DNA from 2 places in the Brevibacterium sp. 91QC2O2 genome. Region 2 is predicted to be linked to the other one. Evidence: predicted binding sites of a transcription regulator. Region 2 holds the regulator's gene; the other holds the start of a gene.
The links. Region 2 encodes HspR, which represses chaperone genes until heat shock. Its sites were predicted from a motif close to AAGTTGAGTCNNNNNGACTCAACTT; they were not measured.
Positions count from the first base shown of each region.

Region 1: the regulator HspR is predicted to act here: its motif matches at 3,549-3,573, upstream of NQ036_RS07455 (Hsp20/alpha crystallin family protein).

Region 1 covers NZ_JANIJY010000007.1:90,446-105,077, reverse strand. The annotation lists gene NQ036_RS07475 (glycine betaine ABC transporter substrate-binding protein) at 1-773, shown strand, start outside; gene NQ036_RS07470 (hypothetical protein) at 840-1,274, shown strand; gene NQ036_RS07465 (rhodanese-related sulfurtransferase) at 1,171-2,073, opposite strand; gene NQ036_RS07460 (thioesterase family protein) at 2,120-2,950, shown strand; gene NQ036_RS07455 (Hsp20/alpha crystallin family protein) at 2,954-3,442, opposite strand; gene purL (phosphoribosylformylglycinamidine synthase subunit PurL) at 3,635-5,977, shown strand; gene NQ036_RS07445 (TetR/AcrR family transcriptional regulator) at 6,076-6,678, opposite strand; gene NQ036_RS07440 (ABC transporter permease) at 6,800-7,825, shown strand; gene NQ036_RS07435 (cobalamin-independent methionine synthase II family protein) at 7,905-9,101, shown strand; gene cyoE (heme o synthase) at 9,183-10,130, shown strand; gene NQ036_RS07425 (hypothetical protein) at 10,345-11,301, shown strand; gene betT (choline BCCT transporter BetT) at 11,414-13,504, opposite strand; gene NQ036_RS07415 (tripartite tricarboxylate transporter permease) at 13,609-14,632, opposite strand, start outside.
Region 2 covers NZ_JANIJY010000022.1:12,627-27,258, forward strand. The annotation lists gene NQ036_RS12795 (hypothetical protein) at 1-544, shown strand, start outside; gene NQ036_RS12800 (anion permease) at 697-2,277, shown strand; gene NQ036_RS12805 (hypothetical protein) at 2,289-2,600, shown strand; gene NQ036_RS12810 (maleylpyruvate isomerase family mycothiol-dependent enzyme) at 2,752-3,513, shown strand; gene NQ036_RS12815 (heat shock protein transcriptional repressor HspR) at 3,610-4,107, opposite strand; gene NQ036_RS12820 (DnaJ C-terminal domain-containing protein) at 4,236-5,255, opposite strand; gene NQ036_RS12825 (nucleotide exchange factor GrpE) at 5,415-6,116, opposite strand; gene dnaK (molecular chaperone DnaK) at 6,116-7,969, opposite strand; gene NQ036_RS12835 (MFS transporter) at 8,368-9,843, shown strand; gene NQ036_RS12840 (carboxylesterase/lipase family protein) at 9,885-11,690, shown strand; gene NQ036_RS12845 (DedA family protein) at 11,799-12,623, shown strand; gene NQ036_RS12850 (MFS transporter) at 12,691-14,040, shown strand; gene NQ036_RS12855 (MFS transporter) at 14,118-14,632, opposite strand, start outside.

The DNA.
Region 1 (14,632 bases), on a different contig from region 2:
AGACCATCGCCACCGCCTATCTGGCCAAGCACGTGCTGGGCGAATACGGCTACAACGTCACCGTGAAGAAGTTCGACCTGGCGCCGGGCTACGTTGCCACGAGCAACGCCGATGTCGACTGGATGTCATCGACCATGCTGCCGGTGACGCACAAGCCCTATATCGAGAAGTACGGCGACAAGCTCGAGGCCCAGGGCTGCTGGTACGACCAGGCGAAGAACACGATCGCAGTCGACAAGGACTCGCCGGCGAAGACCATCGAGGACCTGAAGTCGATGGGCGATCAGTACGGCAACAAGCTCTACGGCATCGAAGCCGGCTCCGGGCTGATGGATGCCACCAAGGACAAGGTCATCCCCGACTACGGCCTGGACAATATGAAGCTCATCGCCTCGTCCACCCCGGCGATGCTGACCCAGCTGCAGAAGTCCACCAGCGCGGGCGAGCACGTGGCCGTGACCCTGTGGCACCCGCACTGGGCCTACGACAAGTTCCCGGTGCGCGACCTCGAGGATCCCAAGAAGGCGCTGGGCGAGAACGAGAAGCTCTACACCATGTCGCGCACGGGCTTCACCGATGAGCACCCGCTGCCCGCCCAGATCCTGAAGAACCTGGCGCTGACGCCGAAGAACCTGGAGGGCCTGGAACGCGTCATGGCCGCCCCCGAGGAATTCGACGGGAAGAACCCGGAGAAGGCCGTGGCCAAGTGGGCCAAGGACAATCCGGACTTCATGCCCGATTGGAAGTCGGGCAAGCTCACCGCCAAGGAGTAATCCACGGTACCCATCTTCTGGCACGGCTACAGCCGGCTGCTCGCATGCGCGGCAGCCGGCGTTGTCGTGTCTCAGGGGATCGGCGCAGTACTCGTGTTCGACTGGAGTTATTCCATTGCCTGGTATGGGCTGGTCTTCCTCGTGGTCTTCGCGCTGTGCGCCCTGCTGGTGGCCGGGATCTGGCGGGTGTTCAGCCCCCGGCTGCACGAGGCCTCGGCCCTGGTCGGGACCCTGCTGCTCACCGCCGGGGTGCTGATCGGCAATCCGTGGTGGGTGCCCGGGTACAGCACTGAGACCCCGGAAGGCAGCTATTTACGCGGGGCCTTCATCGTCATGGTCCCGATCTTCTTCCTCACCGTGTTGGTCTTCTGCGGCTGGAAGATCTGCGCACTCATCACTATGCGGCGGGCGCGCAGTGGCCGCAGCTCGGGTGGGCGCCGGCGGCAGTACATGCCCGACAGCGCAGGAACTGCCGCCGGCAGGACTGATCGACGCAGTTGACGTAGTCGGCGGTCGGCTTGCCGCATTCCACGCAGGTTCCCAGTGACCGCGCGTTCGGCCCGAACTCCTGGTGCATGCGCTTGTCGAAGACGTAGAGCGAACCGTCCCACAGGCCGTCGGTGCCGCGGGCCTCGCCGTAGCGGACGATCCCGCCGTCGATCTGGTAGACCTCCTGGAAGCCGCGGTTCTTCATCAGCACACTCAAGACCTCGCAGCGGATCCCACCGGTGCAGTAGGTGATGACCGGCTTGTCCTTGAGCTCGTCGTACTTCCCCGATTCCAGTTCGGCGACGAAGTCCCTGGTGGCCTCGGTTTCGGGCACCACGGCGTCGGCGAAACGGCCGATCACCGCCTCCATCTCATTGCGGCCGTCGAAGAACACGACCTCACCGCCCTGGGAGGCAAGCCCCCGTTCGGCGACCAGTTCGTCGACCTGGGCCGGACTCAAGTGGACGCCGCCGCCGACCACACCCGATTCATCGACGACCACCTCCGCGGGATGGCCGAAGGTCACCAGCTCATCCCTGACCTTGACCGACAGCCGCGGGAAATCATCGCCCACGCCATCGGACCACTTCACATCGGCGGCCTTGAACGGCGCGTACTCCCGCATGGCGCGCACGTACCTCTTGACATCCGGCAGGTCCCCGCCCAGGGTTGCGTTGATGCCCTGGGCGGACACGATGACCCGGCCCCGCAGGTGCAGGGAATCCGCCAGGGTGTGCTGCCACAGGCGAATCGCCTCGGGATCGGGCAGCGGGGTGAAGACGTAGAAGAGCACGATTTTCGGAATCGACATGGACTCGATTCTAACGAGCGGGCCCACCTCCCTAGACTGTGAGTCCATGAGCTTCTACTTCACCCGCACCGGCGATGACGCCTATCGTGCAACGGAATTGGTCGCCGGGGCCTGGAACCCGGACGAACAGCACATCTCCCCCGTACTGGGCCTGCTGGTCCACCTGTTGGAGACCGACCACGCCGCCCGCCGGGAGGCCTCCGGTGCGCCCCGGCTGCAGCTGGGGCGGATCTCCGCCGACATCTTCGGCGTGGTCCCCGTCGACGAGTTCACCTACGACCTGCGCGTCCTGCGCCCGGGCCGCAGCATCGAACTGGCCGAGGCCGAACTGCGCTACGGAGGGCGCACGATCGTGCTGCTGCGCGCCTGGTTCGTCCAGGCCGCTGACACCACCGGCCTGGCCGGCTCCCCCTTCGCCCCGATACCCTCGGTCGACGAGACCCCGGAGTTCGATTCGACCACGGTCTGGCCGGGTGCCTATATCGCCAGTTTCGAGGCGCGCCGCACCCAGGTGGAACCGGGCCACGCCCATTTCTGGCTGCGCACCCCCGTGGATCTGGTCGACGATGCCCGGGCCTCGGCCCTGGCCAGGGCGGCCGGCCTGTTCGACACCGCCAACGGCATGACGGTGCGCCGTGATCCGCGCGAGGTGGCATTCCCCAATGTGGAGCTGACCGCATCGCTGTTCCGGCAGCCCTTCACACCCGCCGCTGGAACCGGCCCGGACGCGCAGAAACCCAGCCGGGAGAGCCCCTGGCTGGGTTTCAATACGCGCGTGTCCTTCGGGCCGACCGGGCTGGGTCTGACCAGCTCGGTCCTGCACGATCAGGACGGGCCCTTCGGAACCCTCAATCAGACCCTGACCGTGCGGCCCTGAGAGTTACTTCTCGGCGGCGTCCTTGTCCGCGTCCTCGGCCGAGGATTCGACCTGGGCGTCGACCGGGGCGTCCGCGTGGTGGGAGATCGAGATCTTCTTCGGCTGGACCTGCGCATAGGCCCCGGCCACCCGGACCGTCAGCACGCCGTTGACGTAGTCGGCCGTGATCGCGTCCTCGCCGACCTTCGCCGGCAGGGTCGCGGTGCGGCTGAAGGAGCCGTAGCGGACCTCGCGGACACCGTCGCCGCTGGTCTCATCGCGGCGTTCGCCGGAGACGGTCAGCGTGCGCCCGTGCAGTTCGATGTCGATGTCCTTCTCCGGGTCCATCCCCGGCAGGTCGACCCTGATGACCAGGTCCGCGCCGTTGCGTTCGGTTTCCAGTGCCGGAATGAAGCCCTGGGTACGGTCGGCCACGGCCACGCCCGGCAGGGAGCGCAGCACGTCGTCGATCACAGAGAACGGACGGAACGGATTGATACCGGTGTTTGCCATTTCCAACATCTCCTTGGAGTAGGTGAAATTCTTTCCGCCACCCCGGTGCCTGTATCACCTCGGTGGCTACATGAGGTGTAACCACTTGAGTGTCCACGGTATTCCAAAGTTGAGTGACTTTTTATCAACTTCTTTCCACGGCCTGGGCCGCTAGAATAGTGCCCATGCGCGTCGAAAGGACCCTCGCCTGACATGTCGAACACCCCCGAAGCCTCCGCGATGACTCCGGAATCCCAGACCAAGAAGGTCAAGGAAACAGTCGAATTCGCAGCCGCCCACCCGGACGTCGAACAGCCGTTCGCCGAACTCGGACTCAAGGCCAACGAATACGAAGAGATCAAGAAGATCCTGGGCCGGCGCCCCACCAGCGCGGAACTGGCGATGTATTCGGTCATGTGGTCGGAGCACTGCTCCTACAAGTCCTCCAAGGTCCACCTGGGCAAGTTCGGCGACCAGGTCACCGACGAGATGAAGGAACACCTGCTGGTGGGCATCGGCGAGAACGCCGGCGTCGTCGACATCGGCGACGGCTGGGCCGTGACCTTCAAGGTCGAATCCCACAACCACCCCTCCTATGTGGAGCCCTACCAGGGCGCCGCCACGGGCGTCGGCGGCATCGTGCGCGACATCATCTCGATGGGCGCGCGTCCGGTGGCCGTGATGGACCAGCTGCGCTTCGGCGCCATCGACCACCCCGACACGAACCGCGTGGTCTCCGGCGTGGTGGCCGGTGTGGGCGGCTACGGCAACTGCCTGGGCCTGCCCAATATCGGCGGAGAACTGGTCTTCGACGCCTGTTATCAGGGCAATCCCCTGGTCAACGCCCTGGCCGTGGGCGTGATGCGCCATGAGGACATCCGCCTGGCGAACGCATCCGGCGTGGGCAACAAGGTCGTGCTGTTCGGCGCCCGGACCGGCGGCGACGGGATCGGCGGCGCCTCGATCCTGGCCAGCGAGTCCTTCGACGACTCCAAGCCCTCGAAGCGCCCGGCCGTCCAGGTGGGCGACCCCTTCGCGGAGAAGGTCCTGATCGAATGCTGCCTGGAGCTCTTCCACGCCGGCGTCGTCGAGGGCATCCAGGACCTGGGCGCAGCCGGCATCAGCTGTGCCACCAGCGAACTGGCCTCCAACGGCGAGGGCGGTATGCGCATCGCCCTGGACGATGTGCTGCTGCGCGACCCCACGCTGACTCCCGAGGAGATCCTCATGAGTGAGTCGCAGGAGCGCATGATGGCCGTCGTCACCCCCGATAAGCTCGACACCTTCATGGAGATCGTGGACAAGTGGGAGGTCGAGACCTCCGTGCTCGGCGAGGTCACCGGCGACGGGCGCCTCGTCATCTCCTGGCACGGCGATGTCATCGTCGACGTGCCCCCGCGCTCGGTGGCCCATGACGGCCCGGTCTACCACCGCCCGTTCACCCAGCCGTCCTGGACGGAATCGACCGCCGCGGACACCACCCGTGCCGCAGGTCTGGAGCGCCCGGCCGACGACGCGGGCCTGGAACAGACGCTCAAGGACCTGCTGGCCAGCCCCAATCTGGCCGATCCGGAATGGGTGACCGACCAGTACGACCGCTACGTCCAGGGCAACACCGCCTTGGCCGCACCCGATGACGCCGGCGTGATCCGGGTCGACGAGTCCACCAACCGCGGCATCGCGATCGCCACGGACGCCAATGGCCGCTACGCCTATCTGGATCCGGCGCGCGGCGCCCAGCTGGCCCTGGCCGAGGCCTACCGCAACGTCGCGACCTCGGGCGCGCGCCCGATGGCCGTCACCGACTGCCTGAACTTCGGCTCCCCGGAGGACCCGGAGATCATGTGGCAGTTCGATCAGGCCACGACCGGCCTGGCCGCGGCGTGCAAGGACCTGGGCGTGCCGGTCACCGGTGGCAATGTGTCCCTGTACAACCAGACCGGCGGCGTGGCCATCCACCCGACCCCGGTGGTGGGCGTGCTGGGCGTGTTCGACGACGTCACCCGCGCCACCCCGGCCGGCTGGCGCGAACCAGGGCAGACCATCTACCTGCTGGGCACCACCGCCGACGAGCTCGACGGTTCCGCCTGGGCCGAGGTCGCCCACGACCACCTGGGCGGCGTGCCCCCGGAGTTCAAGCCCGAGGTCGAACGCGAACTCGCCGACATCCTCATCAACGCCTCGCGCGACGGCATGCTCGATGCCGCGCACGACGTCTCGGAGGGCGGCATCGCCGTGGCCGTGGCCGAGGCCTGCATGCGCTTCGGGACCGGCGCCCGGTTCTGGCTCGACGAGGTCTGCCGGCGCGACGGCGTGGACCTGTTCACCGCACTGTTCTCCGAATCGTCTGCCAGGGCCATCGTCTCGGTGGCCCGCAGCGAGGAGGTCCGATTCAAGGACATGTGCACCGCGCGCAACTTCCCCTTCGCCCGGATCGGCATAACCGACAACGGCGAAACGGGTGCCCCGACGTTGGAGCTGGCCGACCACTTCACCATCCCGGTCGCCGAACTCTCGCGGATCAACAAGGAGACCCTGCCGAAGTACTTCGGCTGACACCCGGAGGAATCCGGACACAGGGGCCAACCACACGGTTCCAAGCACGGGGGCCGGGGAGCGTACAGCGCTCCCCGGCCCCCGTCGCATCCGCCCGCCTATTCGGTCGTCAGGCGCAACAGCTGCGCAACGGAGTCGAGTGCCGCCTCGGCCGGAGCGGAGCCGGCCAGCACGAACTGCACGATGACGCCCTGGAGCATGGCGACGATGCCGGGGACCAGGGCCGCGGCGTCGGCCCGCGCCCGCTGCTGGGAGGCACCGCGGTGCTGGACGAACCAGCGCACCAGATAGGCGCCCAGCTGGGTCCGGATCCGGTCGAGCACCCCCGTGGCCAGGGCGCGGAAGGATTCGGACCTGGCGCCCTCGGCCCAGATCTGCACCACGATCGAGGGCATGCCATCGCGGACCAGCAGGCCGCGCACCAGATCGGGGACGATGCGCGCCGGCGGGTCCAGGACCTCGGCGCCCGTTGCCAGGTCCAGGGCTGCGAACCGGCTGTCGAGGACCTCGTGCGCGATGTCGATGGCCAGCTCCTCCTTGCCCGAGTAGTAGACGTACACTGCACCGGCGGATAGACCGGCCTCCCTGACGATATCGGCCATCGAGGCCCCGGCGAATCCGCTGCGCACGATGCACCGCTTGGCCGCGTCGCGGATCCGTGCGCGCATCGCGTCCTTGTGCTCCTGACTGACCTTGGGCATCGAGACCTCCGACTCACTTCCATAAAAACGAATGGTCATTCTTGACAGCCAGCTTACCCGGCCCAATAATGAACGAGTATTCGTTTTTTAGGATTCACGTCATCACAGATCCGAGGCTCCCATGTCAACTCCCACCCGGTCCACGGGCCGCTCCGCGCACTGGCTGCGCGCCTGCGGCATCGCCGTTCTGGCCGCCGCCATCGTCTCCCTCATCCTGCTGGCCTTCAGCTGGCCGACGGTGACATCGCAGGCGAAGAACCTGCCGGTGGCCGTCGTCGGCAACGCCGAGCAGCGGGCCCAGTTGGGCGCCCAGCTGCCCGCCGACACCTTCGAGGTGCACGGGGCGCAGAGCCGGGAGGAGGCCGTCGGCATGATCCAGCGGCGCGAGGTCTACGGCGCGGTGGTGCTCGGGACCGAACCCGAGGTGCTCATCGCAGGCGGCGGATCCCCCGCGGCCGGCACCGCACTGCGCACGCTGGCCACCCAGGTCCAGCTCCAGCTCGACCAGCGGGCACTGGCCGCGGGGACCCCGGCCGAGCGCGTCCCGCACATCACGACCACCGACGTCGCCCCGCTGAGCACCGACGACCCCACCGGCTCCGGGATGGCGATCACCGGCCTGCCGCTGGCCCTGGGCGGAGTGGTCGGCGGCGTGCTCATCAGCCTGCTGGTCACCGGCCGCAGGCGGCGCGCCGCCGCGGTCCTGGCCTATGGAGTGGTCGGGGGCCTGGCGCTGACGGCCATCCTGCAGAGCTGGTTCGGCATCCTGCAGGGCCCGTTCTGGCTCAATGCCCTGGCGATCGGGCTGACCGTCGCCGCGACCGCAGCGCTCATCAACGGACTCGTCTCCACCATCGGCACACCCGGCATCCTGCTGGGCGTGGTCATCACCGTGCTCATCGGCAATCCGATCTCCGGGACCAGCGCACCCCAGGAGTTCCTGCCCTGGCATTTCGGCGCGATCGGCCAGTACTTCGTCCCAGGGGCAGGCGGCAGCCTGTTGCGCAGCCTCGCGTACTTCCCCGACGCCCCTCGCGCCCGCGAATGGTGGGTGTTGACAGCCTGGCTGCTCGCCGGCGGTCTGCTCATCCTGATCGGACATCTGCGGGCCCATGCCGGGCAGCGGCGAACCGCGGCGGTGCACTGAGGGGCGGCCGGGTTCGCGTAACCGGGATTGTGACGCCGGCCGGCTGTCATAATCCCGGGCCTGTGCCATGCTGGGAGTCATGACTGAAATCCTGACGAGCCACGCCGGCTCCCTGCCCCGTAACGACGCCCTGCTGGCCGCGAACAGGGCCAAGAACGAGGGCACGGGCTCCCCCGCCGAATTCAACGCCCTGCTGGCCGAATCCGTCGACGAGATCGTCGCCAAGCAGAAGGCGCTGGGCATCGACATCGTCAACGACGGCGAATACGGCCACACCATGGCCGAACAGATCAACTTCGGTGCCTGGTGGCATTACTCATTCCAGCGCACAGGCGGACTGGGGCTGGCCACCGGCGGGGCGCGCGAGGCCGAACCGGCCCCCGCAGCACCGGGCAAACTGGCCCTGGCCACCTTCACCGAACGCCGCGATCGGCAGCTGTTCGCCCAGGCATACGCCGACGAAGAGGCCTCGATCCATCCACGCGCGGGCCTGCCCTTCCCCGTCATCACCGGCCCGCTGACCTATATCGGGCAGGAGGCGGTCGCCACCGACATTGCGAACCTCAAGGCCGGCCTGGCCGCCGCCGGGATCGACGAATCGCGCGGGTTCATCAACTCCCTTGCCCCTGGTTCGGCCGCCCGGATCGGCAACACGTACTACAAGACCGATGAAGAGGTCGTGTGGGCCTGGGCGGATGTGCTCCATGAGGAGTACAAGGCGATCACCGACGCCGGCCTGACCGTCCAGGTCGACGACCCCTCGATCGCCGAATCCTGGGACCAGATCGACCCCGAACCCGCGCTGTCCGACTATCGCGCCTTCATCCAGGTGCGCATCGACGCCCTGAACCACGCACTGCGCGGAATCGATCCGGCGCTGGTCCGCTTCCACACCTGTTGGGGCTCCTGGCACGGCCCGCACGTGACCGACCTGCCGTTCGCGGACTTCGTCGACCAGGTGCTCACGATCAACGCGAACGGACTGACCTTCGAGGCGGCCAATGCCCGCCACGAACACGAATGGACGATCTGGCGCGATGTGAAGCTGCCCGATGGCAAGTACCTGATCCCCGGCGTCGTATCGCATTCGACCAATGTGGTCGAACACCCGGAACTGGTCGCCCAGCGCATCGAGCGCCTCGCGAAGCTGGTGGGGCCGGAGAACGTCGTGGCCTCCACCGACTGCGGCCTGGGCGGACGCGTCCACCCGCAGATCGCCTTCGCCAAGCTGGAGTCCCTGGCTGCGGGAGCAGACATCGCCTCCCGCCGTCTGTGAACCCGAGACGTGACAAACGGTACGGGGCCGCGCAGGGTCTGCGCGGCCTCGGCCCCGGGGTTCGTCCGGTAAGCTAATATCATGTCCGCCGCCGTCTCCACCGACCCCCAGGGAAAAGCACAGGCCACAGCACAGGTCGCCTCCCAGCGGGGCAAGCGCATCGGCTTCGCCCGGCACCTGAAGCTCTACATCGATGCCGTCAAGCCCGGCATCGTGATGAGCAACACCCTGGTCACGGCGGCCGCCTACACCTTCGCGACCCGGCACTTCGATCCGGTGGTCTTCCTGGCGCTGATCCTGGGGACCGCCTGCATCATCGGTTCGGCGTGCGTGGTCAACAACCACTTCGACCGGGAAATCGACGCGCGGATGGCCCGGACCGCCGGCCGCGGCCAGGTCACCGGCTTCATCAGCCCCTTCGCCGCGACAGCCTACAGCTATGTACTGGGCATCGCCGGTGTGACGATTCTGGGCACCATGACCAATTCGCTCACCTGTGTCCTGGGCGTGATCGGCTGGGTCACCTACGCCCTGGTCTACACCTGGTCCAAGCACCACACCGTGCACTCGACTCTGATCGGCACCGTACCCGGCGCGATTCCGCCGGTTGCGGGCCTGACCGCAGGTGGGCTGGGCCTGGGCTGGGAGGCGCTGGCGCTGTTCCTGCTGCTGGTCGCCTGGCAGCTGGTGCACTTCTTCGCGATCTCGATCCGTCGGCGTGACGACTACGCCGCAGCCGGGGTGCCGGTGGCGGCCGTAGCGTACGGCGTCACCCCCACCAAGCGCCTGATCCTGGCCACCGCAATCCTCAACCTGGCGGCCAATGTCCTCATGGTCTTCGGCGCTCACATCTCCGTCTGGTGTTCGGCCGTCCTGCTGGTCTTCGCCGTCTACTGGCTGGTCGTGTGCGCACTGGGCCAGAGGGCCAAGACCGATGCGATCGCTTGGGCATCCCGCGTTTTCAAGATCTCCCTGCTCGACATCATGCTCATCTGCGCGGTCCTCGTCATCGAACCCTGGCTCCGCTAGTTTTCAGGTTCCACTACTTACCGAAATGTTGATATATCGGTAATTTCGACCAGATTTCGACATTTCGTCACGTAGTGGAACGTAACGACCGGAGGTCACAGGGCCGAGGTCCCACCACCCACCGCGACATCGTCGCTTGTGTACGGCTGAGCCCGTATCCACAGGACACCTTCAACGCCTGGCCTCCCGCTATCGCCTTCGTGATCATGCGGTCATGGAGACCATCCGACGCCCCTTCACGGGTCCGCTCAAGACGATCGAACTGCCACGGTTCATAACACACCGCGATGCGATTGCAGGGGGCCTCAGCGACTACGCTCTGCGCCGGATGCCCCGTGTCCGAGACGTACCCGGGGTCCTCCTGCACCCGACCCAAACGGACTCGGTCGAAGTCCCGGAATTCGCCGACCAGGACTGGGTCGAGACCTATTCTCACGCCAAAGCCGTTCAACTGTGGAGACCGCAGCTGCTCATCGATTCCATCAGCGCAGCCAGACTCTACGGCTTCCCCCTGCCCTACCGGCTGAAGGAACACGCAGGATTGCACATCGCCCTGCCCACGTGTTCCAACTACCCCAGACTCGGCGAGGTCCACTGCCGGATAACGCAGCTCTACGAGCCACAGCCCTGGTTCGGCCTCTGGGCCAATTCGAGTATCGGCGTCATCGTAGGTCTCGCGAACCACATGAGTGAGGACGAACTGGTGGCCGTCATCGACGGACTCGCCGGGCCCTTTCACGGCAGCCCGTGGATGCCGATTGCAGACATCATCGAGGGTCTGCGAACTGTGGACGGAGCCCGGAACATAGCCTTGGCCCGCAGGGCCGCAGCCAGGGCCCGCGACGGGGTGCGTTCCCCGATGGAAACGAAGTGGCGGCTGCTGATCGTGGCCGACGGGATGCCGGAGCCGACAGTGAACCTCCGGGTCAAAGTCACGCGCACCCAGGAGCGGGAGATCGACCTGGCCTTCGAGGATTTCAAGGTCTCCGTCGAATACCACGGCAGGGAATACCATTTGCGCACCGCCAAACAGATCGCCGAGGACAACCGCAGGCGTCTGGAACTGGAGCACGTGGGTTGGAAGGTCGTGGTGATCACAGGGGAGTTCCCAGCCGAGGACTATATGCCGGAGATCCGCCGGGAACTCCGGTCCCGCGGCTGGCGCGGCTAGACTTCACATTCCTGAGTTCCACTACTTGACGAAATGTTGAAATATCGACGTTTCAGCCCCGAAATCGACATTTCGGTAAGTAGTGGAACTCGAGCAGGATGAGAGGCGGAGCTTAGAAGTCGTCTTCCCAGTCGGTGATGATCTCGCGGTCCGGTTCCTCGTCCGGCTGGTCGTCGGCCAGACGCAGGAACTCCACATGGGACTCGTAATTGGCCAGCACATCGGCGATCAGCTGCTCCTCCGTGAAGCCCAGCACATCGCAGCCGCGCGAGCCCTCCGCTGTGAAGACCTCCACCCGGAAGTACTCCTCTGCCTGTGCCCGCCCGGAGCGCAGGGCGAAGCGGGGCACCTCGCAGGCCACCGGATAGAGCTGATAGGAGAACGGCTCACCATCGGGGAACTCGCGGACCAGCTGAACCTGGTGCAGGCCGCCGGGGGCGACCTCGGCCCGTTCGACCTGTGCGGTGGCCCCGGAATCCCGCAACTCGCCGGCGACCTTCTCCAGCGCCGAGGTGGCCGTCGTGTCGATGAACCGGGCGGTCGCCTGGGCACCGGGGTAGTTCGTCAGGCGCCGCAGGCGGGCGCGCCACGACATGCCCGAGGTCCCCGAGAGCTGGCCGGGCATCGAGACCAGGCGGCCGGCGGCGTGGCTGGCCTCCTGGCGCAGCGCCCGGTACAGGGCGATCATCACCAGATAGAGCACGATGGAGAACGGCAGCCCGATGATGAGCGTGGCCCCCTGCAGGGTGGACACCCCGTCGACGATGAGCATCGCCAGTGTCAGTACGCCGGTGAGCACCGACCAGAACACGCGCAGGCGCTTGCCCCCATCGGATTTCGGGTCGTGCAGGTGGCTGGAGAAGTTCGCCAGGACCAGGGCGCCGGAGTCCGCAGAGGTGACGTAGAACAGCAGGCCCACCACGGTCGCCAGGCCGATCACGAAGGGCGCTCCGGGATAGTGTTCCAGCAGCGCGTAGAAGGCCTGCTCGGGGGCATTGGCCGCGGTGTTCGCCAGGTCAAGGTCCCCGTCCATGATCAGGCGCAGAGCCGAATTGCCGAAGACCGAGATGAACACCGCGATGAAGACGAAGGGCACGACCAGCACGCCGAAGACGAACTGGCGGATGGTCCGGCCGCGGGAGATGCGCGCCAGGAACAGGCCCACGAAGGGCGCCCAGGCGATCCACCAGGCCCAGAAGAACAGCGTCCACTGGCTCATCCAGGCGCTGTGGTCGGTGAAGGGGAAGACGTTGAGCATGAGCTCGGGGAACTTCGCCACGTAGTCGCCCACATCGGTCACCAGGGCGTCGAACAGGAAGCCCGCCTGCCCGGTGGCGATGACGTAGACCATGAGGACCACGGCCAGGATGACATTGAGTTCGGACAGCCTGCGGATGCCCTTGTTGACGCCGGAGACGGTGGAGATCGTCGCCAGCAGGACGGACAGCGCGATGAGCACCGCCTGCCAGAGGATCGACTGGTCGATGCCGAACATCAGGTGCAGGCCCCAGTTCAGCTGGACCACACCGATGCCCAGGCTGGTCGCGATGCCGAAGATCGTGCCCAGCACGCTGAGCACCTCGATGCCGTTGCCCAGCCCGCCCCCGGCGTGGCGTCCCAGTACCCAGGACAGGATGGAGCGCATGCTCAGCGGCATCCCGCGCCGGTAGGCGAAGTAGGCGAAGGCCGCCCCCATCAGCGCATACATCGCCCAGCCGGTGATGCCGTAGTGGAACAGGGTCCACACGATCGCCATCCGCGCCCGGTCCCCCGGCGCCGTGGCGGGGTTCAGCGGGTCGTCGACATGGCCCTGGGGTGGGTCGAGGAACTGTGCTGCTGGTTCGGACACGGAGAAGAACATGAGGTCGATGCCGATGCCGGCGGCGAACAGCATCGACGTCCAGGTGAACATGTTGAACTGGGGCTTGGCGTGGTCCGGGCCCAGTTTGATCCGGCCCGAGGACGAGGCCGCGATGAACAGCACGAAGCCGATGACGATCGTGGCGGTGGCGATGTAGTACCAGCCGAAGGTCCGCGAGACCCAGTCGACGATGGTCGTGAGCACCGTGTGCGCACTGCCGGGCGCCGCAATCGCCCAGACGGCGATGGCGACGATGATGGCGGCCGAGGTCCCGAAGACCGGCCAGTTGACTTTGGGTGTGTGCGGTTCCGCTTCAAGCGGTCCGGCGGTCGTGGAAGACATCGGTTAACAAGCTTAATGACCTGCCCGCCCGATATCAGGGCAAACGGGAAGAAACCTTGTGAACGTGAGCAATCAAGCAGACACCGGCCACACCACCGCGGGCCTCACCGCTTCCGCGCGCGCCAGCGGCCCACGCCCGTGTAGACCAGGGCGGCCAACAGGATCACGTAGAGGACGACCGCGATGGGCGACTGGAAGAAGACCGCCAGGCTGCCATCGGAGGACAGCAGGGCGTCGCGCATATTCGTCTCCGCCAGGGGCCCCAGCACCATGCCGATCATCAGCGGCGCCAGCGGCACCCCGTAGCGGCGCAGGATGAAGCCCAGAATGCCGATGCCCAGCAGCATGCACAGATCGAACACCGAGGCGCTGGTCGCGTAGATGCCCAGCCCACAGAACACCGCGATCCCCGCGTACAGATACGGCCTGGGGATGAGCAGCAGCTTGGCCCACAGCGGTGCGAAGGGCAGGTTGATGACCAGCAGCACGATCATCGCGATGAAGAAGCTGGCCAGCAGGCCCCACACCAGGTCGGGCGCCCGGTCGAACAGCAGGGGCCCGGGCTGCAGGCCGTACTGGCGGAAGGCCGCCAACATGATCGCAGCCGTCGACGAGATCGGCAGGCCCAGGGCCAACAGGGCGCCCATGGCGGTGCCGGTGGTCGCATTGCCGGCGGCCTCGGGGGCGGCCAGACCGCGAATCGCGCCCTTGCCGAACTGCGGGTCCTTCCGGCGCGTATCCAGCTTGCGCTCCAGGCCGTAGGCCATGAAGGTCGGCACATCGGCACCGCCCACCGGGATGACGCCGAAGGGCAGGCCGATCGCGGTGCCGCGCAGCCACGCTGGGGTCGCCTCGCGGAACTCGGACTTCGACAGGAAGGGCCTGCCAGAGGCCCGGATCTCCGCGCGGTTGGGATCGCGGCGGATCCGGCTGGCGATGAAGAAGACCTCGCCCAGGGCCAGCACTGCCACGGTCACGGTGACCAGCGAGATCCCGTCGAACAGGTTCTGCACGCTGAAGGTGAAGCGTTCGGTGCCGGAGACGGAGTCGATTCCGATGACCGAGATCCCGATGCCCAGCACCAGCGCCACCAGGCCCTTGAGCACGGAGTCCGCGACGACCGAGGAG
Region 2 (14,632 bases):
GACGTTCTCCGGGCTCGAACGCGGGGCCACCTACTTCACCACGGTGGCTGCCGGGCCCACCTCACTTGACAGCGCCACCCCCGTGACCTTCACCGCCGACGCCCCCACCAAGACCGTGACCTATGCGCCGCACGCCGCGGGTATCTCCGGGGGCGAGAACCACGTCTACGTCGAGGACGCCTCCGGGACCCGGCACGAGCTGGCCTCCTTCGAGGTGACCTCGCCGCTGCCCGACCCGCGGTTCACACTGGACACCACGCGGATCTCCACGAACGACCTGGCCGTCAAGGGCGTCAACGTCAAGGCGCAGGCCGCCGGCGGGGACGACGACCACCTGACCGTCAGCCTGCTGGAGCACTTCGCACCGGGCAGCGCACAGAGCGATCCCGAGCCCATGGCCGGGACCTCGGCCGCCGCCGGCGATGACGGTCTGGCCGATATGAATCTCAAGGCGCTCAACATCGACCCGGGCCAGTACTCGGTGGTCGTGTACAACGACGCGGGCACGATCCTGTACGAACAGATCCTCACCGTCGTCGGCTGAGCTCGGCTGAGTCCGGCTGCGGCTGAGACGGTCCGTTCCACGGGCGCTCCGATATCCTCGGGGCGCCCGTTTCGCGTCTAGGCTGGTGGGCGGAAGACCAGCCATCCCCGGCGCCGGACACGCGCCGAACATCCCTACAAAGGAAGAGTCCCATGGCGAAGCTGAAGAAGATCGCACGAGGCCGCAAGCTTGCGGAACAGGCACTGCACGAACGCGGAACGGTCGCCAGCGAACTGGCGGGAAGGGAATCCTCCCACCATGAGGGTTTCCTGGCCCATCTGAATATCAAGACCGGCTGGTTCTTCCTGGCCTTCGCCGCACTCATCGCAGTCCTGTTGCTGCCCACCGGCGACGACCTGCCCCTGGCCGGCAAGCAGGCTCTGGCGATCCTGGCCTTCGCCGTCATCATGTGGGTGACCGAGGCCGTGAGCTACCCGGTGTCGTCGGTGATGGTGCTGGGACTGATCGCGATCATGGTGTCCTTCGCCCCACCCGTTGACGACCCGGGTGCCGGCGCCATGGGAACCGCTGCCTCGCTGAAACTGGCGCTGGGAGGATTCGCGTCCTCGGCCGTGGCACTGGTCGCAGCCGCCCTGGCCCTGGCAGCCGCCATGCAGGCCACCGGGCTGCACAAGAGGCTGGCCCTGCTGGTGCTCAAGTTCGCCGGCGAGAAGACCAGCCACATCGTGGTCGGCGCGATCGTCATCTCCATCATCCTGGCCTTCTTCGTGCCGTCCGCCACCGCCCGCGCCGGCGCCGTGGTGCCGATTCTCCTCGGCATGGTCGCGGCCTTCGGAATGGCCACCAACTCGAAACTGGGCGCCCTGCTCATCATCACGGCGGTCCAGGCCGTGTCGATCTGGAACGTCGGCATCAAGACCGCCGCCGCGCAGAACCAGGTGGCGATCGGCTTCATCCAGGATCAGATGCACACGAATGTGTCCTGGGGCCAGTGGCTGTTGTGGGCCGCCCCCTGGTCGATCCTCATGTCGATCGCACTGTTCTTCGTCATGCGCTGGGCGATCAAGCCCGAGACCGACCGGATCGAGGGCGGACGCGCCGTCATCGATGCGAACCTGAAGGAACTGGGACCGCTGAGCGCCAAGGAGATCCGGCTGATCATCGTGGCCGTGCTGCTGCTGGCCTGCTGGGCGACCGAGGACCTGCACGGCATCGACTCGACGACCACCACGCTCATCGCCATCGGCATCCTGCTGACCCCGCGGATCGGCGTATTCAGCTGGAAGACCGTGGAGAAGCTCATCAACTGGGGCACGCTCATCGTGTTCGCGATCGGCATCTCGCTGGGCAGCCTGCTGCTGAACACGGGAGCCGCGACCTGGCTGTCGGAGAAGACCTTCGGCGCACTGGGGATCTCGAACATGCCGATGCTGGCGATGATCGCACTGGTCAGCCTGTTCACGATCCTCATCCACCTGGGCTTCGCCTCCGCCACATCGCTGAGCTCGGCCCTGATCCCGGTGTTCATCGCGCTGGCCACCTCGATCCCGGGCGGTGCGCAGGGCGGGCTGGGCTTCGTCATCATCCAGCAGTTCGTCATCAGCTTCGGCTTCCTGCTGCCGGTGTCCGCCCCGCAGAACATGCTGGGCTACGGCACTGGCGCCTTCACCGCCAAGCAGTTCCTCAAGACGGGCATCCCGCTGACCGTGATCGGCTATGTGCTGGTCGTGGTGTTGTCGGCCACCTACTGGAAGTGGATCGGCCTGGTCTGAGGAGGATGACCATGAGTGAGCCCGCTCCCGATGTGACCCCGCCCGGGTCCGCGCCGGTTCCCGATCCCGCGTGGAGTTGGAAGCTGCACGATTCGCGTGGGGCCTCGAGCATCTGCACAATGCTGGTGCTGCTGGGCGCCACGGTCGTCTGGATCGCCGCGCTGTCACACGACACGACCCTGTGGGTCCTGGCTCCGGTGCTGGGCGCCGGTGCCGCGGTGATCACCGTGCTGCGGGCTCGGAACCTCTGGCTGCTGGCCTGGGCGATCGTGGCGATCCTCAGCCCCGCCTACTATCTGCCGCTCGCCGGCGGGATGAACTGAGACAGACGGCGGCTGCGGGTGAGCAGTCATTTTGGTCTGGCGCCCGCACGATTCGCAGGCGATTTGGTCCGAGAATCCCGCCTAGAATCAGACCAACTTGACTGCTCATCGAGGAGGATGAACTGAGTCAGTCGGCGTAGAGTTGTGACCCATGAGCATTGAGGACATTCGGCGGGATCTGGACCTGCGAGCAGTCGGGGAGATCTTCTATCTGCGCACCCTGGACCAGTTGACGGTCAACGTCTTGGACGGCGAATCCGGTCTACCCGGCTGGACCCGCAAGCACGTGGCCGTGCACATGATCAACAACGCCGAGGCCCTGATGCGGCTGCTCGATTGGGCGACTACGGGTGTGGAGAACCCCATGTACCCCTCCCGCACGGTTCGCGATGCAGAGATCGAAGAGGGTGTGGCGACGATCGAGGTCTCGGACGTCCGCGGCATCAGCCACGAGGTCGCAGTGGAACTCGCCGCCGCCCTGCCCGAGCCCGAATCCCCCGCCTGGGATGCTCAGGTGCTCAACGGCCGTGGTGAGCCGATCATGGCAGCCGCGATTCCGTGGATGCGGGCGCGCGAGGCCCTGCTGCATGCCCTTGACCTCAACATCGGGATGACCGCCCTGGACTTCCCCACAGCCGCCATCGACCGGCTGCTGACCGACGTGGAAACGGTGTGGGCGGCCCGCGCCGAACCTGCGAACTTCCTCCTGCACATCACCGACCGACCGGATCGCCCCGAACTGGCGAACTACCTCCTGGCCTGCGGCGATGCCGCGGCTTTCAGCGCCGAACCGGTCGAACTGACGGGCGAGGCCGCAGAGCTCGTCTCGTTCCTGCTGGGCAGGGGCTGGCCCCGCGGGCAGGCCCCGGCCGGGACCTCGGCGTCGGTGCCGCAACCACCCGCCTGGCTGTAGAGGAGGCCAAACGCGTTGTGGTTCCCGTTTGGGGCCGTCGCTTCGAAACGACGGCCCCAAGCGGGAACCACGACTGACTTTCCGGGAGCGTCCGCCTCAGCCGCGGCGGGGGCCCTGTTTGGACCGCGGTCCCGCGGTCCGCACGCCCACCACGGTCCCCGTCACCGAGGCCGCGGGCAGTTCCGCGATCGCGTGCGACATCCGCCGCGCCCGGCTGCGCTGGTAGGGATCGGCCACCGTCACGTCCCCGCCCATTCCTGCGGCGAAGATCCGATTCGCCTGGGCCAGCCGGCTCAGCGCCGCATCCAGTTGCACGCCGAGGCTCTGCAGCTGCGAATGCGCGTCTGCGACCTCCTCGCGCAGCTGCAGGATTCGCTTGATCCCGGCCAGACTGACGCCCTCGTCCTGGCTCAGGCTCTGCACCAGGCGCAGCTTCTCGATGTCACTGGCCGAATACCTGCGGCCGCGACCGGGAGTGCGTTTGGGCGTGACCAGACCCATACGGTCGTATTGCCGTAGGGTCTGCGGGTGCATGCCCGCAAGCTCTGCGGCCACGGATATCACGTAGACCGCGGCATGTGGGTCGATCTCCATGGCCACTCACCTCCTCCTTGATTCGATCATGCATCAGTGCGCCGACCGGCACCGGCACGGTGCCGGCCGGCGCCGTGTTCGGTGCCGCGCCGGCGCCGTGTTCGGTGCCGCGCCGGCGCCAGCGCAACTCAGCTGTTCTTCGCCTTCGCGTACAGATCGGCGCGCGGGTCCTCGCCCTCGGTGGCCTTGGCGAAGGCCTCGACCGCCTGCTTCGCGTCCTTGCTCATCCGCTGCGGCACGTGGACCTCGACGGTGACCAGCAGATCGCCGGTGTGCTTCTTCGTCTCGATCCCCTTGCCGCGCACGCGCAGCACGCGCCCCGACGGGGTGCCGGCAGGCACCTTGAGCCGTACGGGGAAGCCGGACAGAGTGGGAACCTGGACCTCTGCGCCCAGGGCGGCCTCGGCGAATGTCACCGGCACGGTCACCCGCAGGTTGTCACCGTCACGGGTGAACACAGGATGCGGTTCGACGTTGACCGTCAGCACCACATCGCCGGCCTCGCCGCCGTTGGGACTGGCCTTGCCCTTGCCGCGCAGGCGGACCTTCTGGCCGTCCTTGACGCCGATCGGCGTGCGCACGTTCAGCGGCGAACCGTTGGGCATCTTGAGCTTGACCGTGGCGCCTTTGGCGGCCTCCGTGAAGGACAGGCGCGTAGACGCCTTGATGTCCCCGCCCTTGACAGGGCCGGGCTGATAGCCCCGGCCACCGCCAAAGCCGCCACCGCCGAAGGCCCCGCCGAACAGATCGGACAGGTCCGGGCCACCGGCACCGCCGAAGCCACCGGGACCGCCACTGTACTGGCCGCGGCCGCCGCCGGAGTTGAACAGCCCGGAGAACACGTCCTCGAAACCGCCACCGGCGCCACCTGGACCACCGGCGCCCGCGGTGAAACGCGCGCCCGAGCCCATCGCGCGGACCTGGTCATACTGCTTGCGGGTCTCCTTGTCGGCCAGCACCTGGTGGGCCGCGCTGATCTCCTTGAACTTCTCCTCGGCCTTCTTATCACCAGGATTCGCATCCGGATGGTACTTGCGAGCCAGCTTCCGATAGGCCTTTTTGATGTCCGCGTCGGAGGCGTCCTTGTCGACCCCGAGGACCTTGTAGTAGTCCTTCTCGAACCACTCATTCTGAGGCCCGGCGTTCATCTGGCACCTCCTTTCCGCAGGACGTCATTCCCGCTTGCGGGATCACTCCCGCTGATTGTCTTCATCGTTTCCAAAATCTTATGGCGGTGGCGGCCAATCCCCCGGCTTGTCCCGGGAATCGACCGCCACCGATCATGTATGCGCCCACTCAGTCGGAGGTCACTCCTCCGGCAGGTGCACGCCTACGCGGGCCGCGCGGATCACGCGCTCGCCCAGCTTGTAACCCGGCTGCATGACGAGGAACACGGTGGGCTCCTCGACTGCGCCGTTGGGCTGCTGCATCAGAGCCTCGTGCAGAGCGGGGTCGAACTCGTCGCCCACCGCGCCATACTGTTCGACGCCCACCTTGGACAGCGCCTCGAGCAGCTTGTTCACATGGGTCTCGAAGGGCCCCGTGACATCGCCGGCGTCGGCAGCCAGCTTAACCTCGTCGAGCACCGGGATGAGCGCCTCGACCAGGGCAGCCGAACCGGCCTCCTTGGCCTTGGCCTGATCGCGCTCCGAGCGGCGGCGGTAGGCCGCGTACTCGGCGTTCAGACGCTGCAGGTCATCCAGGTACTTCGCGGCCTCATCGGCCACCGGGGCCTCGGCGGTCCCTGCCGTGGCGTCCGAGCCCTGGCCGGCCGTGGCGTCTGCCGACGCACCGTCCGTCGGGGCCGAGGCCGCGGATTCCTCCGCGGCCTCGGCAGCTGCTGCGGCGTTGCCGTCGGCGGCCGCCCGCTCGGCTGCGGATTCCTCCGCGGTCTGTTCCTGCGGCTCGCGCACCTCGCCCGTCTCCGGGTCGATGCGGCGCTTGTCGGCGAAGGTGAACGACTGTTCCTGGGACTCGCCCGAAGCGCCGCCCTGATCAGGAGTAGTCATTACTTCTTCTCCTCGTCATCGTCTTCCACGACCTCGGCGTCGACGACATCGTCATCGGCGGAACCGGTGGACTCGGCACCCTCGGCGCCCGCCTCCGGAGCGGCGTTCGCGTACAGGGCCTCGCCCAGCTTGGTCTGCGAGGCGGTCAGCTTCTCCAGCGCGGATTCCACAGCGGAATCGTCGTCGCCCTTGAGGGCTTCCTTCAGCGCGTCGACGTCGGCCTGGACCTCGGTGCGGACATCTTCGGGCAGCTTGTCCTCGTTGTCCTTGATGACCTTCTCCGTGGAGTAGGCCAGGTTCTCCGCCTGGTTGCGCTTATCGGCGGCCTCACGGCGCGCCTTGTCCTCATTGGCGTGCTCTTCGGCTTCCTTGACCATGCGATCGATGTCGCTCTGGTCCAGGCCCTGGCCGCCGGTCAGCGTCACGGACGCCTCCTTGCCGGTGCCCTTGTCCTTAGCGGACACGTGCACGATGCCGTTGGCGTCGATGTCGAAGGACACCTCGATCTGCGGCACGCCACGGGGGGCCGGGGCGATGCCGGACAGTTCGAAGTTGCCCAGCAGCTTGTTGTCCGAGGTGAACTCGCGCTCGCCCTGGTACACCTGGATCGACACGGAGGGCTGATTGTCCTCGGCCGTGGTGAAGGTCTCCGACTTCTTGGTGGGAATCGGGGTGTTGCGCTCGATCAGCTTGGTCATCACGCCGCCCTTGGTCTCCAGACCCAGCGACAGCGGGGTCACGTCGATCAGCAGCACGTCCTTGCGTTCACCCTTGAGCACGCCGGCCTGGACGGCGGCGCCGATGGCGACGACCTCGTCCGGGTTGACGCCCTTGTTGGGCTCACGGCCGTCGGTCAGCTTCTTGACCATGTCGGACACGGCGGGCATACGGGTCGAACCGCCGACCAGCACGACGTGGTCGATCTCGGAGACCTTGACGCCGGCGTCCTTGATGACGGTTTCGAAGGGCTTGCGGGTGCGCTCCAGCAGATCCGAGGTCAGTTCTTCGAACTTCGCGCGGGTCAGCGACTCGTCCAGGTGGATCGGGCCGTTCTCGCTCATCGACAGGTACTGCAGGCTGATGTTGGTGCTGGTCGCCGAGGACAGTTCCTTCTTGGCCTGTTCCGCGGCCTCCTTCAGGCGCTGCAGGGCGGTGGTGTCCTTTGCCAGGTCCACGCCGTCCTTGTTCTTGACCTGCTTGATCAGGTAGTCGACGATCCGCTGATCCCAGTCGTCGCCGCCCAAGCGGTTATCGCCCGAGGTGGCGCGCACCTGAATGGTGGAGAAGTCGTCTTCGTCCTTGCCGACTTCCAGCAGGGACACATCGAAGGTGCCGCCACCGAGGTCGAAGACCAGGATGAGTTCGTCTTCCTTGCCGCGCTCCAGGCCGTAGGCCAGGGCCGCTGCGGTCGGTTCGTTGATGATGCGCAGGACGTTCAGGCCGGCGATCTGGCCGGCGTCCTTGGTCGCCTGGCGTTCCGCGTCGTTGAAGTAGGCGGGGACGGTGATGACCGCGTCGGTCACCGTGTCCTGCAGGTATTCCTCAGCATCGTGCTTGAGCTTCTGCAGGATGCGGGCGGAGACCTCCGGTGCGGTCATGGACTTGCCACCCAGTTCGGTGGTCCAGTCGGTGCCCATGTGGCGCTTGACGGAGGCGACCGTGTTCTTGACGTTGGTGACGGCCTGGCGCTTGGCGATTTCGCCGACCAGGGAGTCGCCGTTCTTGTTCACCGCGACGACCGACGGGGTGGTGCGGCCACCCTCCGCGTTCGCGATGACCTTCGGCTCGCCGCCTTCCAGAACGGCGACGACCGAGTTCGTGGTTCCGAGGTCGATACCCACTGCACGAGACATATGTTGAATCCTTCCCTTGACTATCGCTGTCTGTTGCGCCCGGGGCCGGTCCCGCTGTGCGGGGCCTCCTGAGCGCCTCCGGCTCAATCCTTCTGCATCGGACCGAACCAGTCAAACTGCTTGTCAGTAAACTTGCGTACACCTGACTCAACTATAGGGGCGCGGGGTTTATTCCGAGCGGGTGAAAAAGTTTTCCGGAGGGGCGTTTCCCAGTCGATGAAAGCGTGCTTCATCGACTGGCCGGTTCATGTAGCCCTGCAGGTCCGGGGACTGCATGAACCGGCCGGTGGATGAGTCAAGGGCGTATCGAGTGGGAAACACCGCCGGACCAAGGTGACCCTCACAACAGAAAATTGACTTTAAGTCATATACACCTGAACCTGTGCCACACTAACGGCATGACCACAGAGAACCCCGCCGGCGCCCCACCCACCACAGGCACCGAGCTGTCCACCCGCATGGACCGCCTGCCGTTCACCCGCAAACATCTGCATATCCTGACCTCCTCGGGTATCGGTTGGGCCCTGGACGCGCTGGACGTGGCACTGATCTCCTATGTCGTCGTCGTGCTCAAGGTCCACTGGGACCTCAGCGCCTCCGCGCAGAGCTGGATCGTCTCCCTGGGCTTCATCGGCATGACCCTGGGCGCGATCTTCGGCGGGCGCATGGCCGACCGCTTCGGCCGCCGCACCATCTTCGCCGTCACCCTGTTGGTCTTCGGCATCGCCTCGGCCGTGGCGGCGTTCGCCCCCGGCCTCACCCTGTTCCTCATCATGCGCCTGTTCGTGGGCTTCGGCATCGGCGCGGAGCTGCCCGTGGCCAGCACCTATGTCAGCGAGTTCGCACCCCCGCGCATCCGCGGGCGCATCGTCGTCATTCTCGAGGCCTTCTGGGCCGTGGGCTGGCTGGGCGCAGCGCTCCTGGGCTACTACGTCGTCCCGCACTTCGGCGACTGGGGCTGGCGCCTGGCGTTGCTGGTGGGCGCGCTGCCCGCGCTCTACGCGGCCTTCGTCCGCGCGGGCCTGCCGGAGTCGATCCGTTTCCTGGCCGGCCGCGGCCGCGTCGACGAGGCGACCCGGGTCGTCACCGCCTTCGAGGCCTCGGCGCCGCTGCGCAGGGCCGCCGGGCCACAGCGGAGCGGGCAGTCGGGCACCCGCCTGCTGACGGCCACTGCTCCCGCCGATCACTCCGCTGCCGAGGCCAAGGCGAGCGCGACCGCCCGCCCCACCGCGGCCTCGGCGGCGGAATCCGGCGCTCAAGCCCCCGCTGTCAAGACCCGGTTCGCCGATCTGTGGGCCAGTGGCCAGGCGCGGAACTCCACTGCGTTGAGCCTGGTGTGGTTCTTCGTGAACTTCAGCTACTACGGCGCGTTCATCTGGATCCCCAGCATTCTGCACGCGCAGGGCTACGACATCGTGAAGTCATTCGGCTTCACCCTCATCATCACCCTGGCCCAGCTGCCCGGCTATGCGGTGGCCGCCTGGCTGGTGGAGCAGTGGGGGCGCCGCTGGACGCTGGCGGTGTTCCTGCTCGGTTCGGCCGGCAGCGCCCTGGCCTTCGGCAATGCGCACTCGGTGGCGTGGATCCTCATCACCGGCTGCCTGCTCAGCTTCTTCAACCTGGGCGCCTGGGGTGCACTGTACGCGATTTCGCCCGAGGTCTTCCCCACCCATCTGCGCGGCACCGGCACCGGCTGGGCGGCGGGGTTCGGGCGGATCGCCTCGATCATCGCACCGCTGCTGGTCCCCGCGGTCCTGGCCGCGGCATGGGGCGGGGCGGGCGTGCTGTTCACGGTCTTCGCACTGTCGTTCCTGGTGGCGGCGGTTGCGGCCCTGTTCCTCAGCGAGCAGACAGGCCAGGCCCTGCGCGACTGAGGTGCGGCGCTGGTTCGAGGCTCAGCGCGTAGGCTCGGCCTATGGAACAGAGCACACCGCGTCCCACAGTCCTCACCGCCGAGGGCCCAGTGCTGGGACTGACCATCGCCGGCGCCGCGGGGTCCACGGCCGAACAGGCGCCGCCATCCACCACGCCGGCCCCACCGACGGCGGCATCCGCCCCGGAGCCCGGTGTTCCCCTGCACCGGTTCCTGGGCATCCCCTATGCCGCATCTCCAGTGGGTGAGAACCGATTCCGCGCGCCGCAACCCGCACCCGTTCACACCGAGCCCCTGAACGCCGAGCTCTTCGGTCCCGTCCCACCGCAGTTCGGCGCCCCGGGGGCTCCGGCCGCGCACCGTGAGGGCGAAGACTGGCTGACGCTGAACATCTGGACGCCGCATTTGCCGCAGGCGGGGCACCTGCCTCAGGCGGAGCATTCCGGCACACCTGCCCAGGCCCCCTCGCCAGCCCAGGCCCCGCCGCAGGCTCTCCTGCCGGTCATGGTGTGGATTCACGGCGGCGCCTATGTCATGGGCGCATCCGCCGAGCCGGTCTACGACGGTGCCGAATTCGCCCGGCTGGGCTGTGTGTTCGTCAGCCTCAACTACCGCCTGGGCATGGAGGGCTTCGCGCAGTTCCCCGATGCGCCGGCCAACCGCGGCCTGCTGGACCAGGCGGCCGCCCTGCGCTGGGTGCGCGACAATATCGTGAACTTCGGCGGCGACCCGGACAATGTGACGGTGTTCGGCGAATCGGCCGGCGCCGGCTCCATCCTGTGTCACCTGTCTATGCCCGGCTCCCGCGACCTGTTCCACCGCGCCATCCTGCACAGCCCACCGACCATGGTGGTCACCCGCACGCTGGCCGAGGACGTCACCGCCGAATTCGCCCGCGTCGCCGCGGCCGCGGGGCTGGTTCCGGACACTGCGGGCCCGGTTCCGGACGCCTCGGGCCCGGTTCCGGACGCCGCAACCGCAGCGTCCTTCGCCCGCCTGTCCCCCACCCAGTGCCTGGACCTGATGGGCCGAGTGGTCGCGGGACAACAGAGCCGGGCACCGCACTGGGGCCGGGCGGTGGGCTTCACCCCACCACTGGTGCCTGTGGTCGACGGCGAGGTCCTGCCCACCGATCCGTGGCAAGCCGTGCGCGACGGCGCCGGTTCCGGCGTCGACGTGATCATCGGGCACAACGGCAACGAGTTCACCCTCTTCATGCTGGATGACCCGCAGCCGATCGACGCGGAGCGCGCCGCCCGCCGCGTCGCGCTCATGGGACCCGCGGAATACCCGGGGAATACAGGTACTCCCGCCGTCGAGTCCTACACGTCCTTGCTTCCCGGTGCCACCGCAGAAAAGGTCTTCGAGGCAGTGCAGTCCGATCGTGTCTTCACGATCGCGGCCCTGGACGCCGCCGCGGGCCGGGCCGAGGCGACGCAGCAGACCGGCAGGACCTTCGTGTACTTCTTCGACCCGGAGCCGGCCGGGGGCCATGGCGCCCCACACGCCGCCGATGTCCCACTGATCTTCGACCGGTTCGACACGGACATGGGCCGGCGGTTCTATCCGGAAGCGACCGCGGCCGACCATACCCTGAGCCTGCGGATGCGCCGATCCTGGCTGGCCTTCGCCACCACCGGCGACCCGGCCACCGCGGAATCCGGTGCCTGGCCGGAGTGGACTGCGACCTCGGATTCGGCCTCGAACCCAGCCGCTGCACCCACAGATGCCGCCGGAGCCGTCGTCCGCATCTGGGACTATGCGCCCCGCAATGCCGAACACCCGCTCCTGCAGCGCTGGAGGGCCTTCGCCGCCGACGGCGCACGGTCGCTCGACCTGCTCGACTGACCTCGGCCGGGGCCGCCCGATCGTTCCACGTCCTGTTTCAGAATCCACCGTTCATCCAGTGAATTCTGAAATAAACAGTCCAATGATGTGGCGTACCCGACTGCGGATATGCTGAAACGCATGCGCGACCCCGACCACCCCGAGCCCACGGACCCAGACGACACCACGGAATCCGGCGCTTCCGAACCCGGCACAACCGAACCGCAGGCCCCCAGCCTGCGCGACATCCTCCCCTGGGAGGGCAAGGCACGCACCGGGGACAAGGTGTTGCTGGGCTTCCTCATCGGCATCCCGATCTTCTACCTCATCATGTGGCCCCTGCGGCCGATGCTCATCGCGAAGATCCCCGTGGTGTTCTCCATGGTCACCGGCGCCAAAACCGTCGTCGCAGGCGCCGGCGCATTCGCCGCGGTCGAGGGCTTCCCGCTGTGGCTGGTGATCGGCGCTGGACTGATCGGCATGATGAAGTTCGACTGGCTGTGGTGGTACGCGGGCAGGCGCTGGGGCGATCGAGTCGTCAACATGTTCGCGCAGGACGAGAAGTCGCGTAAGCGCTTCCACCGGCTCAAACGCCTGCCGCGCTGGGTCCTGCTCACCCTTGTGTTCTTCGGCCGTTGGCCCGGAGTGCCGGGTACCATCACCTGGCTGGTCACCGGCTGGTCGCGCGTGAGCTTCGCGCTGTTCTTCACCATGAACCTGCTGGGCAACCTGCTGTTGGCGGTCCTGGTCGCGGTCATCGGCTATGAGATCGGGCAGCCCGCCGTCGACTTCCTCAAGTTGGTCGACAAGTACGCGATCTGGATCTCGCTGGCGATCATCGTGGGCGTGGCCCTCTGGTCGGCCCGCGGCACCCTCAAATCCGAGGGCTCCGACGATCCCAAGACCGCGCGCCCCGACGCCGGGCCCCCGGATTCGCCCCAGCAGGACACCTGAACCGAACGCCGGAACCACAGAACACCAGTCACAGCCGAACAACCGGTACAGCCAGAAAGGCCCAGCCTTGGCCCTGAGGGATCTCTTCGCCGACACCCGCCCACTGCGGGTCCCGACGTTCAAACGGATGTTCTACGCGAATATCGTCACGACGATCGGCGCGCAGATGTCGATCGTCGTGGTGCCGGCGCAGATCTACGCCATCACCCAGGACTCCGGGTATGTGGGCCTGGCCGGGATCTTCGGACTGGTGCCGTTGGTCCTGTTCGGCCTGTACGGCGGGTCCCTGTCGGATTCGATGGACCGCCGCAAGCTGCTGCTGGTGAGCAGCACGGGCCTGACGATCGCCAGCTTCCTGCTGTTCCTGTGGGCACTGATCGGCACACACAATGTGTGGCTGATCCTGTTCACCCTGGCATTCCAGCAGGCGTTCTTCGCGGTCAACCAGCCGGCGCGCACGGCGATCCTGCCCTCGCTCCTGCCCACCGAGGTACTGGCGGCGGCGACCACCCTGAACATGACGGTGGGCCAGTTCGGCGCGATCGTCGGCCCGCTGGCCGGCGGCATGCTGATCCCGCTGATCGGCTTCCCGCTGCTCTACCTGATCGATACGATCGGCATCCTGGTGAGCATGTGGGCCGTCTGGCGCCTGCCGGCCCTTCCCCCGGGCGGCCACGGTCTGCCCGGCTCCGCAGTGGCTGATGCCTCGGCCCCGGAAGCCGCAGTTCCAACCCCGGAGCCGCCCGCCCGGCCGAGGGCCGGATTCCGCAGCGTCTGGGAGGGCCTGGTCTACCTGTCGCGCAGCCCGATCCTGATGATGAGCTTCTTGGTCGACATCATCGCGATGCTCTTCGGCATGCCGCGCGCCCTGTTCCCGCAGATCGCACACGAGTCCTTCGGCGGCCCGACCGACGGCGGCTTCGTCTTCGCGCTGTTGTCGGCCGGGATCGCGATCGGATCCGTGCTGGGCGGGCTGTTCTCCGGCTGGGTGTCAAAAGTGCAGAGGCATGGCCTGGCCGTGCTGGTGGCGATCATCATCTGGGGTGCGGCGATGGCGCTGTTCGGCGCCGTGCTGCCGCTGGCCGGGTCGTTCTGGTGGCTGGCGCTGCTCGGCGCGATGCTCTTCCTCATGGTCGGCGGCGGCGCCGACGTCATCAGCGCCTCATTCCGCAACACCATTCTGCTCGAGGCCGCCGACGACCGCGTGCGGGGCCGCCTACAGGGCGTGTTCACCGTCGTGGTGGCCGGTGGCCCGCGCCTGGCCGATGTGCTGCACGGCTATGCGGCTAATACGGTGGGCACCGCCTGGGCGAGCGCCGGCGGCGGCATCCTGGTCGTCCTCGGCATCGTGATCGCGGCCGTCCTGGTCCCGTCCTTCGCCCGCTATCGTTCGGGTGGCGCGCGCAGCAACCTCTGACCGATTCGGGCCGAGGACACCGCCGGCCGGGCACGGCGCGTTGCGCGCAGCGGCCGGGCTCAGGACCGCGGCCGAGGTCACCGCGCGGCGGCCGGCCGCACGCCCCACACGGCCACCGCGGCGATGGCCAACACCAGTCCCGAGGCCACCAGCGCGGCCGGCATCCCCCACAGGTTCGCCACCACTGCGGCCAGCACCGGCCCGAAGACGCGACCGGCGTGCTGCGCTGCAACCGTCAGCCCCAGTACGCGGCCCACGCGATTGGCCGGCAGCATATCGCGGATGCCGGCGGTCAGCGCGGGCATCAGGCCGCCCATCGCCAGGCCCAGCACGAAGCGCAGGCCGGTGAAGACCCATACGGAGCCGGTCAGCGGTTGGACCAGGGACACCACGGCGCCTGCCAGCAGGGACCAGATCAGCATGCGCGTGTTCCCATAGCGGTCGGCGGCCCGGCCCAGGAAGGGCCCCGCGACCATGGTGCCCGCGGCGGTCGCCGCCAGGGCGATCCCGCCCCACAGGGTCGGATTCGCGAGCCCGGCGGAGCCCACGGCTCCCGCTCCCAGGGCCGCGGTGGCACCCGAGGCACCCGTCG